DNA from 4 places in the Leuconostoc sp. DB-1 genome. Region 3 is predicted to be linked to each of the others. Evidence: riboswitches for the same ligand, from Rfam matches in the RefSeq annotation. Region 3 holds a riboswitch; each other region holds the start of a gene.

Region 1 (3,217 bases), 200 kb from region 3:
GAGAGCTGATAAACGACATGATCTTGTAGCCCATCCAAATTTAAGCGCTCTAAGTAACGAGTAATTACGTTTTCGGACCATTTTTCTGGTTGTTGCGCATGTTGCATGCTCAACGCGATTTCCTCACGAATCGTCATTCGTAAAAACTGCCGTTCTGCATTTTGAAAGATCAATGCTACTTGTTTTGCATATTTAGCAGCATTAAATTTTTTGATATTTTGATCTATATACAAAATGTCACCCTGGTAGGATTTTAGTCGAGTTAGCGCATTGAAAAGGGACGACTTGCCTGTGCCATTTGCTCCAGTAAAGAGCGTAATTCCACCGGGAGACAAAGGTAAATCAGAAATACTAATTAATTGACGTTGCCCCACTAAAAGTTCAAAATTTTTTAATTGCAAAACACCTTCTTTAGGTAATTGCAGGTGGACATTTTGTTCCGGTAAAATACGATTCTGAAAGTTACTAACAGTTGCTACTTTTTTGTGGTGTATTTCCCACACATGATCAACAAGTGGCTCGTACCCATGTAAATCATGATCAGTGATTAATATAGTGGTTTGTCCCTGTATTTGTAAATCTTTCAATTTAGCTAATAGGTCTTGGCGAGATTGGCTATCAATATTTGCAAAAGGTTCGTCTAATAATAAGAAATCACTTTGCATTGCAACAATGATAGCCAATGCAACTTTTTGTTTTTCACCACCTGATAAGGTGTCAATGTCTTGATGAGTTAAGTCTGAAATACCAACAAATTCTAGAGCGTGCGTTGCACGTTGCTTGATATCAGAAGGATCAACTTGCAAGTTTTCTAAAGTGAAAATCAATTCATCCAGTGGCGTTTTCATAACAAATTGTGTGTCTGGATCTTGAAATAAAAAACCGACGACTTTGGCTTTCTCGTTAGCCGGTAATGTGGTAACTGCTTGATCATTAACAAGTACTTCACCTTTTAGTTGCGGATATAATCCTGCAAATATTCGGAGAAGGGTTGATTTTCCAGAGCCAGAGGGACCAATTAGCAGGTTAAAACTATTGTGAGATATTGACATGGTGGTATCATCAAGTATTTTTGTATTGCCATATGACAAACTGATATGTTTTAAATGAGTAACCATAATAATTCCCTATGTACGCGGAAATTCCGCTTATTTATATTTATCTGTTTTCTTTGCAATGGTTAAAACATCAGAATCTGTAGCCATGTTTATTTTGCTGTATACCATGACAGGGATGTCACTAATTTCTGCTGCAACCTTGGGCAAATTTTTTAAAATATCCATTAGTTGATCGTAATCACCTTCGAGAGTTGATTCGAAAGCACCTACCTGATAGTTGACACCACTCTTGTCAATATAAGCAATCACATGATCAACTATGCGAATGACTTCTTCTGTGTCAGCTGTCATCGGCAATACTTGGACCGCAATACTTGATATCATGAGACCACCTCGTTTTTATTGACCTCTAGAATACCTGATTTAGCAACTAATTTTTGTGTGAAGTAAACGATAACTCCTGCAAAAATAGCTGCTGAAATGAGGCGAGTAATAAATAATCCAATCAACAAACCAAATGAGTAGTCAGCATAACCATTACGGAACAGGTCCCAAATAAACGTCACAATGGTAACTGTGATGACAGACATTGACAAACTCGTTTTGTCCCAACGACGGTAGCCAAATACAGCAAATCCAAGTTCGGTACCAAACCCTTGGATTAATGCAGAAACAACGTTCATGACACCCCATTGAGAGCCAAACACCATTTCAATTGTGCCGCCAAGTGTTTCACCTATAATTGATGCGCCAGGACGACGTAAGATGAACCCAGCCATCGGACCAGCCATTAGCCAAGGACCCAATGTTGCATCATTAGCATATGCGCTTAATCCAAATGGTGTTAAAAAGGCAGCGATGACATTATAACCAAATGCCCAAGCCCAAAATATAAATCCAAAAAAAACACCGATTAGTGCGATGAAGATAACATCGCGAAGTGACCATTTGTTTGCAGACATTTGCAAAACCTCCTAAAATTTCCGATATTAACCAATAGGTGCATGAGCTATACAACTGTTTACATGACTTATTGGTTAATAATTGATGTAACCGAAATCACCGCAAAATCGGGTGTAATTAGAAAAAGCCAGACTTCACAAGGAAGACTGGCTTGAAAAATTGTGGTCATGATCTCAATGCAGAAACGTTACTTAACAAACTTGTGTTATTTCATCATCATATATTATAGTGATAACGTTACAAAACATAGTACCGTCAAGATATGTCAGTTCATTAATACATTTTCAAGTAAATCTCCCTACGCTAGTATTAACTAGATCAGGTGTGATGGGTTTTATCTCAGCGCGACGGCACCCCAGATTTTGGTGTTTTCAGTTATTTGTGAAAAGCTCACGCCTAGAGTGTAACACAAGACAAATTATCGTGCAAACTATTCGTATGCAATAGAATTTAATCCCAAAATTATGTTATATTTTCTAACATTCTAATGTTTTTAATTATGAAATTTGAGTATGATGTAACTTGTGGTCTTTATTAATTAAAAGTACATGATATCAGCGAGATATTGACTTATTTGTTATACTAAAATGAGTAAAAAAAACAACTTTAAGGATAGAAAATGGACAGTATTCATCTTTCACCACGGCTTGCAGCTGTGGCTTCATTTGTACCCAAAGGCGCAAGGTTAGCCGATATTGGCTCTGATCACGCCTATTTACCTGCTAATCTATTAATCAATAACAAAATATCGTTTGCGATTGCTGGTGAGGTTGCTAAAGGACCTTACGAAAATGCGCAGCACGAAATTGTTCGAAGAGCGTTAACCACACAACTTGAGGCGAGATTGGCGAATGGATTAGCGGCAATTAAAGATGAGGATCATATTGACACGGTCACAATCGCTGGTATGGGTGGTGTCTTAATTACAGATATATTAGAAGCGGGATTTTCAAGAGCAAAACGTTTTGAAACGCTTATACTACAACCTAATACTGATGAGCACATTGTGCGAACATGGCTAAACAACCATCAGTATAAAATTAACGACGAGGTTATTGAACAAGAGGATAACCACTTTTATGAAATTATGATTGCAACAAAGGGCACCCAAAGTTTATCAAGCCTCGATAAAAAATTTGGTCCTGTCTTGCGAAAGAGAAAAACGTCAGTTTTTGTTGCTAAATGGCAGAAAGAAT
Region 2 (3,217 bases), 480 kb from region 3:
CTTGTGGCATTTTAGGAGAGATAAATGTTTGATCATTTGATTCATTGAGCACATGCGTCACCCACTGATTATCAGGTTCATAAATATGCATTGTGCCCACGCTATGGTAATATTTTCCAACTTTAAGATTCAACTCTCGTGCCATAAATTCTTGGATAAAGGTGAATGAAAAAATATCACTTACTATGCCTCGAAACGCATCATTTGCTCGCATGTAAGCCACCATATTAAGTTGGTTATTTCTAATTAAGAACTGCAATCCCAATGTGCAAGATACATCTAAATTTTGATTAATTGTTAATTCGTGTGCATCAAATATTTGGATTACCGCTCGTTTCGAATCAGCATCATTTAGCAGTTCTTGTTTAACGTTCTGCCATTGATTTAGGTTTTGTTCCCCAAAATGAAACAGCTTTTTGCCGTATGCCGTACCGGTTAGTATTTGCCCGTCCATTGAATAATCAGGCATTCGTTTATTGTAATAGCTGATGTAAGACAAGCTATTGTTTCCTGTTAGATACCACAATGCCTCCGCAAAATTAAAGATAATATTTGTTTTTCTCGTTTGGCTATATACAATTCTCTGTACGGGATTTTCAATTTTAAAATTAACACCTAATTTTTCCCGACTACTAAATCCTCTGGGCTCATTGAAAAATTCTGCATGATGATATATTTCATTTAGTTCGGCTATATAGGCATCATCAAAGGTTTCATATGTTGTCATTTAACTCAACTCCCTCATTCAACGCTACTTTGACAATACTTTATTGTGTTGTAGATAATTGTCTATCACATTACTTATTTGTGAAAGGCAACTATTCATATCTTCGTAATAGATATACTCTACGTCCCCAATTACACCAAGACCACGTATCAAATATGCATAGTCAACATCATTCTTTAAAAGCAAAATAATCTTTTTATGAAATGCTGACGCCCAGCCAATTTCAATATGGGTACCTGGTGATGCTGGGCTACCCGGAAAAGCCATTAAAATATCACAATTTTTTATGGAATTAAAATCAGCATCTGTACATTGAGTGGGGGTCATCATTTCTAATCCCCAATTCTCTCGTTTGTGCGCATTATCCACAAACATTCCTTTATCTTCTAACACTTGCATTACTTGCTGCAGTGCCTGTGTAGTTTCCGTATTGACTCGATTGTTTTGATTCAAAAGTTGTTTGAAAGGTGCCGCCAAAAAAATACGTTGATTCACAAAATTGCCTCCTAAATTTTCAACACATAGAAAAAGAGCGTTTGCAATAATAACAGTTATATTGCAAACGCTCTTAGATATAGTATGGCTGTTTATATGATTGCAAAAAAATCATATATTCATACTTTCCTACGCTGCTTGCTACAGATCAGGTTCAAAGGGTTCAAAGATTATCTCTTCTCTCTCAGCTTTTTTAAAAGCACCCCTAGTATGTTAATTAATCGACTAATAACAAAATCGAGTGTAACACACTTGTTCAGAAGTATGCAAACAAATTATTTTACCAAATAGTAATTTTAAGACGTTAATTCCCGTTATGACGCGATTATAACCATAAAAGTCAATACCAATACATTAATTGGGTCGTACCAATTAATGTATTGGTATTGACTTTTTAAAAAACAACCTTTACGATGAATATGTAAAAACACGGCTTGATAATGAATTGGTGTTCGCCAGGTTCAGATTAATTATCAATTTATTTCTGAACTTTTCACTATACTTTGCAAAGTTAATTTTATATCTTGCAATATTTTTACGCAATCGTAGCATGCACTTTGTGTATGCGTTGTCACAAATTGGAGGAAGTATCAAATGAATATCGATTCAACAGATTACCTGAACAATTTAGATGCCTACTGGCGAGCTACCAATTATTTGTCAGTTGGACAACTCTATTTGTTAGATAACCCATTGCTTAAGGAAAAGTTAACGGCAAAACAAGTTAAAATTCACCCAATCGGGCACTGGGGCACGATTCCTAGTCAAAACTTTATTTATGCCCATTTAAATCGTGCTATTAATAAATTTAATTTGAATATGTTTTACATTGAGGGGCCTGGCCATGGCGGACAAGTAATGATTTCAAATGCTTATCTTGATGGTAGTTATACCGAAGCATTTCCAGAAATCACACAGGATGAAGCGGGTATGCAGAAAATGTTTAAGCGTTTCTCTTTCCCCGGTGGCGTTGCTTCACATGCTGATCCTAAAGTACCTGGATCGATTCATGAAGGTGGTGCTTTAGGCTATTCTATCTTGCACGGTGCTGGTGCTGTATTGGATAATCCAGACCTCATTGCTGCGGTTGTTGTTGGCGATGGTGAAGCAGAAACAGCACCCCTAGCCACTTCATGGCATGTTAATAAATTTTTGAATCCTAAAAATGATGGTACTGTATTACCAATTTTGAATTTAAATGGCTTCAAGATTGCGAATCCCACAGTTCTCTCTCGAGAATCTGATGAAACACTAACCGAGTATTTCCACAGTCTGGGATGGCACCCTTACTTTGTAAGTTCTTTTGACAAACCGATTATGCAAGTTCATGAAGAAATGGCAAAAACCATGGACACAGTATTTACTGAGATTAAAGACATTAGAGAAAAAGCCGTTCAGCAGACAAATGAAGAGATTACACGACCACTTTGGCCAATGATTGTTTTACGTTCACCTAAAGGCTGGACAGGGCCAAAAACTTGGGATGACAAACCAATTGAAAATTCATTTCGTGCACACCAAATTCCAATTCCTGCTGACCAAAATCATCCTGAATATATACCACAACTGGTTGATTGGTTACAATCTTACAAACCGGATGAATTATTTGATGAAAACGGTCAGTTAACACAATCTATCCAAGAAGTATTACCGAAAAAAGAGCTACGTATGGCCAATAATTCGGTCACCAATGCTGGTATTATCAAACCTTTAATTTTACCTGACATTGACAATTATTTGGTAGAAAATAATCAGCCAGGCAATAACTTAGCTCAAGATGCTATTTTGTTAGGTGACTATTTGCGTGATATCATCAAACTTAATCCTACTAACTTCCGTGGCTTTGGCCCAGATGAAACAGCTTCTAATCGTTTCCAAGACATTTTTGAAACAACTAATCGCCAATGGCTATTACCAATCAAAGAACCTAATGATCAATTCATGGCACCTGAAGGCCGTATTATTGATTCTATGTTATCAGAGCATTATGATGAG
Region 3 (3,217 bases):
CAGTTATCAACGGATTTAGAATGACTAGCACAATCGACCGTGTTGGAACAAGTGGTATTTTCACAGCGATTATTATGGCTATTTTAGCAGTTTGGTTGTATTCATTCTGTGTGAAACATAACTGGACGATTAAAATGCCGGATGCTGTACCGGAAGGTGTATCAAGATCATTTACGGCATTGATTCCAACTTTCGTTATTGCTTTTGTTGTACTGGGTATTAATGGTTCCTTAGTGTTACTCGGTACTGACATTTTCAAAATGATTGCAATACCATTTAGCTTCGTTACAAGCATGACTAGCACCTGGCTAGGAATTATGGTGATTGAGTTCTTGATTCATGCCTTGTGGATTGTTGGTATTCATGGCGCTAACATTATTTCCGCATTTATTACGCCTATCTTCTTAGCAAATATGGTAGCAAATTCAAATGGGGCTAACATACCGTTTGCTGGAGAATTTAATAATGCCTTTGCTATCTTAGGTGGCTCTGGTGCGACACTTGGATTATGCATATTTATTACTTTACTAGCACGTTCCGAACAGCTAAAAGTTTTAGGCCGAGCTTCAATCGTACCATCACTTTTTAATATTAACAAGCCGTTAATATTTGGATTACCAATTGTTTATAATCCTTATCTAGCTATTCCATTTTTCTTGGCACCAATGGCAACAGCTTCCGTTGCTTATGCAGCCATTAACTTCCATATCATTCGGCCAATTGTTATTCAAGCACCATGGCCATCCCCAGCCGGAATCGGTGCATTTATTAGTACCGTTGATTGGAAAGCAGCAGTCTTAGCAATAATCTGTGTTGTAATAGCTTTCATTATTTACTTACCATTTATCAAAATATATGATACTAAGTTGTACAATGATGAGCAGGGGAAAACACAAGTACAGCCTTAATGACGAGGCATCAAAATACTGGTCTGTGTTTAGTAACAGACTGGTATTTTTTATATTCTCGACTGGCTGATTTGTGAAAGGTAAATTTCATCAGTAAGGATATCACTTAATGACAAACTTATGTGAAAAATAGAATGAATTACTTACATTTAATAGAAAATTTATGATACAATAATGCTTGTGCTAGGGGCGCCAAAATGGCTGAGAAGAACCCTTCGAACCTGAACTGATTAACATCAGCGTAGGAAAGTGCTACATTTTTTAACGTAGCATTTTTCTCTAGGTGAGAAAAATGTTTTTTTATTGCATAAAATGACTTATTGAGAGGATTTTTTTGAAAAATGAATAATAATCACTAGGGGCGTCGCAAAGACTGAGATGATGTATATCGGTCCCTTTGAACCTGATCTAGTTAATACTAGCGTAGGAAAGTGACCAATATTTGATAACGACATGTACTGTTGTCAAAAGTGTCCTTTTTTATGTATTTAAGGGCACTTTTTTATTGGAAAAGGAATTTAATTATGATGACACCAAAACATAACCGAATCATGGATCATGGCCTAGCTGGAATACAGCACGTGTTTGTTTCTAACGTGTGGTTAGATCCAATTTATGTTGCCGCTGCCGCAGGGCTCTCACTGAACTTATCAACTAATCTTGTGAACACGATTTTTATTGTTTCAGGATTAGTCACGCTTACACAGGCAACAAAATTAGCGAAGCTGCCTATTGTTCAAGGGCCGTCAGCTGCTTTTGACGCGTTAATGATTAATGCTGGTAAAGCTGGTCAGTTAGCAACGGCGAGTGGTTCAATTTTACTGAGTGCACTCATTGTATTTTTATTGTCTGTTACAGGACTTATCAATAAACTAATCAAATTATTGACACCGGCAATTACCGGAACACTAATATTTTTGGTTGGTATTTCTTTATCTGGATTCACACTATCTGAATTCTTAGGTGTTTATCCAGGTGATAAAGGTTTCTCTTCACCAACAACACTTATTTTGTCTATTACTACAGCAACTATTGTCATTCTATTGTCGATATTTGGTAAGGGATTTTGGAAACGTTTTTCCTTTTTAATCGCGCTAATTGTTGGTGATATTCTAGCAGTTTCGTTAGGTGTCGTAGATTACAGCGTATTATCAACAAAATCATGGTTTGGCATGCCTCATTTATTGCCTTATGGATCGCTAAAGTTTAATTGGGTCATGTTTTTGACATTCTTTGTTGCCTATGTGGTTGCAGTGGTAGAGGCTTTAGGTGTCTATCAGGCAGCTGGCGATACTTTAAAAGAAAATATTTCACCAAGGCGCATTCAAAATGGTCTAATTGGCGAATCTGCGGGATCAATGTTTTCATCCTTGTTCGGAGGCTTTCCAACAACTGCTTTTGCGCAGAATGTAGGGATTTTAAACTTAACTGGTAATGTTTCGAGAATACCAGTAATTATTGCAGGGATTTTGTTTGTCGTACTAGGTTTTGTTCCTAAAATTGGTGCGTTTTTGGCAATAACGCCTAGTCCAGTGATTGGGGGCATATTTTTGCCCGCAGCAACAACTTTAATTCTGACTGGATTCAACATTTTGAAAAGAGCGCCTGACAACAATGAAAATAACATGATTATTGGATTGTCTATCATACTAGCGATTGCTCTGCCTAACTATGCAACCGGCTGGTCAGGTGTTACAGGTGAATTATTATCTAATAGCATATTAGTCGGTGCGTTGTCTGCCATCATCTTACAGTTTGCCTTGGTTAACTTACCACGAATGATAAAAAATATAAGAGGATCTCATGATTGAAAAATCTAAAAAAATTCAAAGCGACATTTTAACTTTCATTAATAAATACAAGGATCATCAAACAGAGCGATATGAATCGGACTTCAATCAGCTAGTTATGCGCATTTTTGCTTATCAATTTCAAAACAATTTACCGTATAAAAAATTTGCCCAATTGCGACATAAAAACCTCTTGACTGTAAAAAACTGGCGCGAGGTTCCGCTAATTCCGATTCAAGCGTACAAAGAATTAATTCTGTCAACCGAAGATATTAATCAAGCTGCGGATGTTTTTTATTCGAGTGGCACAACAAATATTAATCATAGAAGCAAACATTATATCTCGAATTTAAATATTTGGGAAGAATCTATGCGGGCAGGATTCAAGAAAAACGTTTTGCCTAATACGGATAAAATTAGAATACTTTCTTTGTTTCCGGGTATGGCAGATAACCCTAACTCTTCTTTATCTCGCTATATATCAACCGCTATACGAGAATTTGGTACTGAAAATAGCCA
Region 4 (3,217 bases), 590 kb from region 3:
TTGGTAGCTGAGTACACAAACTTGGTTGTGCTACGTACCTTATCAAAGGCATACGGTCTAGCTAATTTACGTGTTGGATATGGCATCATGCAAGATACCCTTTATAGTGCGATGCAAGCAGTTCGTTTACCCTATAATTTATCAACCTATCAGATTGCTGGTGGCACGGCTGCTGTATTAGATCAAGAGTACTTGCAGAAAAATGTCCAACGTTTTCAAGTAGAGCGCCAAAAGTTCCAAGATTTTTTGACTAAAAATAAGTTTAAGTTTTATGAATCACAGGCTAATTTTATTTGGATAAAGGTTGGCGAAACGAAAAAAGTTGGTCAAAAATTATTAGAACAAGGTTTCCAAGTCAACGATCGACTTAATCCTGAGTGGATTCGTATTGCGTTAGGTACACCAGAAGACAATGCTGAATTAAAATTAGCTTTTTTGAAAGCTACAAACAAATAAATTCACGGATACACAAAAATGTTGCGTCATTAAATAACGACGCAACATTTTTGTGTTATTAAATTTCACTTCTTTACATCAATAGCCTTACAAAGTGTTTGCCTGATTTAATACATCTTTGAAGCGCCAGTCTTCTTGGTGGTAGGCTTGTTCCCAGAACTGCCATTCTAATTCACAACTTTTAAGAAAAAAATGTGTGGCCTGTTGGCGTTGTTGAGTTGTTGCATTTTCTGCCAAGCGATCTATCCATTCAAAGATTTTGTCAGATAGTGAAACTTCCGAATCATCATCTGTATTATCATAAAAATCAATCCAGCTTTTGAATGGGTTATCATTTGTGTTTGCTTTCTCCTGAACTTGTTTTTTTGCAATTTCATTATAGGTCCAAGGGCACGCCTGAAAAGCAGCTAGAATATTTAATAAGGAGCCGGTGTCAGCCGCACGATACATATGTGATTCGTATAGATATGCTTTAGGTGTTGGCGTGGCGTGTTGCAATGTTTCATATTCAACGCCGGCAACGTCACAAAAAACATGATGGGGATGAATTTCGCTATTTAAAATGAAATCAATTGAATCAGCAAAAAATTTCATTTCATTACGATCAGTTAATTTTGTAATGGCATTGGCATAAATTTTGATAAATTCACTAAGATATTGGAAATCTTGTTCAACGTAAAAAATCAAAGCTTCTCGGGGAACGTAAGCGTCCGCAATGCCACGAACAAATGCGTGATCATGAATGGCTGTCATAATTGGTGCAGCTTGGGTGCGCAATTCTTCTGAAAACATAATTTCTCCTAAAATCTTTACATATCCAACAAAAAAACTCTCTCTTGACTAGGCAAAAAAGAGTATCTTTTGTAAAAAGAATACCACTTTCCTACGCTAGCATTGACTAGATCAGGTTCGAAGGGATTGATAAATAATATCATCTCAGCCAAGAAGGCACCCCTAGTGGACAGCATATATATTTTTTAATGAGATTAGCATAGCATTGAAAAATTAAAATTGCAAATGGTTTTATGGTGTAGCTAATGGGCTAGAAAATTTCTTTGCATTTAAAATTAGAATAGGTTATACTAATTCACGAAGTTAATATTTTATCTGGGGTACCGTAAGGTTGAGATAATACCCATTGAACCTGTCAGGTTAATACCTGCGAAGGAAGAATAAGTTAGATTAAGATGTCTTTTTGATGCCATCAATCACTAAATTCTTTTGTGGTTGGTGGCTTTTTGTATGGACACTTATACTATAAAAGGTATTTTATCGAAACATACAACCTCGAAACAAGAGGAGAGATGTTTATGGAACAAGTAGAAACAGTAACAGCGGGATCAAAAGGGAAATGGTCTTTGCGAGAAGTCATTTTAATGGCGTTGATTGGTATTGCCTTTGGTGTGATTTATTTTATTATGGATCCAGTGTACACAGCACTTGATGCAGTCTTAGTTCCGCTTGGGTTACACCAATACACCATTGCAATCACTATTGGGCCATGGATGATGGCAGCCCCATTGGCTAGTTATTTATTGAAACGTGTTGGTGCGGGATTAATAGGTGAATTGCTTGGCGCCACTGGAGAAGCCTTGTTGGGCGGCTATTGGGGTGTTGCAACACTAATTTCTGGATTTATTCAAGGTATCGGATCAGAGCTTGGTTTTACTTTGACAGGATATAAAAGCTGGAAAATGGGTTTGATTTTGTCAACATTTACTGGAACATGCGTGACATTCATCTGGTCATTGTTCCACGATGGATATCTACAATTTGATTTTGGTATGCTAGTTGGGTTGTTTATTGTTCGCTGGATTTCAATTGCATTTTTTGCCGGTCTATTAGTTTACTGGATTGTCAACTTGCTAGAGAAGTCTAAATTATTAAAAACAAACCGATAAGGTCAATAAAAGTATGACGGAATTAAAGGCCAATCATTTGGATATTAAATTTGACGATGAAATTATCTTAGAAGATATTTCACTGGAGATTAGACCAGAACAATTTATATTATTAGTTGGTTCATCTGGATGTGGCAAATCAACTTTGATGACTGCCTTAGCTGGGTTATATCCTAAATATGGCGGCGAATTGTCACAGGAAGTGTCTTTGAACCATCAATCAATTGCTCAAATCAAAGCGAACCATCGCGCTAAAAAAGTTGCCATGCTATTTCAGCATCCAGATCAACAATTTGCCATGGATCGCGTAGAAGATGAATTAATTTTTTCATTAGAAAATTTATCTTTAACTACCGAGGAAATTGATAAGAGAATTAATTCTGCTTTATCAGAGGTAGGAATTGAATCACTGCGACACCGAGAACTTTCATACTTGTCAGGTGGAGAATTGCAAAAGGTTGCTTTAGCTGAAACATTAGCGATGGGTGCAGAAATTATTTTATTGGATGAACCTTTTGCGGCCGTTGATCCAGAGCATCGACATGAGTTACAAGTATTGTTAAAAAAATTAGTTGATCAAGGACATGGTATTTTAGTTTCAGATCATGACACAAGTGGATACGAAAATCTGATAACAGATTTATATCGTATTGAAAATCGACATATAGCATGTATTGATTCTACAGCTTGGTCTCCTTTTTTTAAACAAGATGTAAATGATAGTATTGTTACTAATGATGAATTTAATGAGTCTGTGTTTAGCATGGCACATGTGACGGTAAACAACGGTAAACAATCCATATTGAAGAATAGCAGTTTTGAGTGGGCAAAAGATAAAATCACCTTAATTACTGGACCCA

What was found. Region 3 has a riboswitch for thiamine pyrophosphate ahead of HFP47_RS03300 (solute carrier family 23 protein). Riboswitches for the same ligand answer to the same signal wherever they lie in the genome.
Region 1: another riboswitch for thiamine pyrophosphate. It lies ahead of HFP47_RS02465 (ECF transporter S component); the one in region 3 lies ahead of HFP47_RS03300 (solute carrier family 23 protein).
Region 2: another riboswitch for thiamine pyrophosphate. It lies ahead of HFP47_RS05815 (nucleoside 2-deoxyribosyltransferase); the one in region 3 lies ahead of HFP47_RS03300 (solute carrier family 23 protein).
Region 4: another riboswitch for thiamine pyrophosphate. It lies ahead of tenA (thiaminase II); the one in region 3 lies ahead of HFP47_RS03300 (solute carrier family 23 protein).

Annotation. Positions count from the first base shown of each region.
Region 1 is NZ_JABFNJ010000001.1:515,960-519,176, forward strand. It holds gene HFP47_RS02455 (ATP-binding cassette domain-containing protein) at 1-1,118, opposite strand, end outside; gene HFP47_RS02460 (thiamine-binding protein) at 1,149-1,442, opposite strand; gene HFP47_RS02465 (ECF transporter S component) at 1,439-2,020, opposite strand; TPP riboswitch at 2,300-2,389, opposite strand; gene HFP47_RS02470 (class I SAM-dependent methyltransferase) at 2,641-3,217, shown strand, end outside.
Region 2 is NZ_JABFNJ010000001.1:1,191,244-1,194,460, forward strand. It holds gene HFP47_RS05810 (thymidylate synthase) at 1-727, opposite strand, end outside; gene HFP47_RS05815 (nucleoside 2-deoxyribosyltransferase) at 752-1,222, opposite strand; TPP riboswitch at 1,332-1,439, opposite strand; gene HFP47_RS05820 (phosphoketolase family protein) at 1,817-3,217, shown strand, end outside.
Region 3 is NZ_JABFNJ010000001.1:713,602-716,818, forward strand. It holds gene celB (PTS cellobiose transporter subunit IIC) at 1-908, shown strand, start outside; TPP riboswitch at 1,084-1,173, shown strand; TPP riboswitch at 1,256-1,355, shown strand; gene HFP47_RS03300 (solute carrier family 23 protein) at 1,433-2,719, shown strand.
Region 4 is NZ_JABFNJ010000001.1:1,298,726-1,301,942, reverse strand. It holds gene hisC (histidinol-phosphate transaminase) at 1-456, shown strand, start outside; gene tenA (thiaminase II) at 544-1,248, opposite strand; TPP riboswitch at 1,320-1,422, opposite strand; TPP riboswitch at 1,555-1,643, shown strand; gene HFP47_RS06295 (ECF transporter S component) at 1,767-2,357, shown strand; gene HFP47_RS06290 (ATP-binding cassette domain-containing protein) at 2,371-3,217, shown strand, end outside.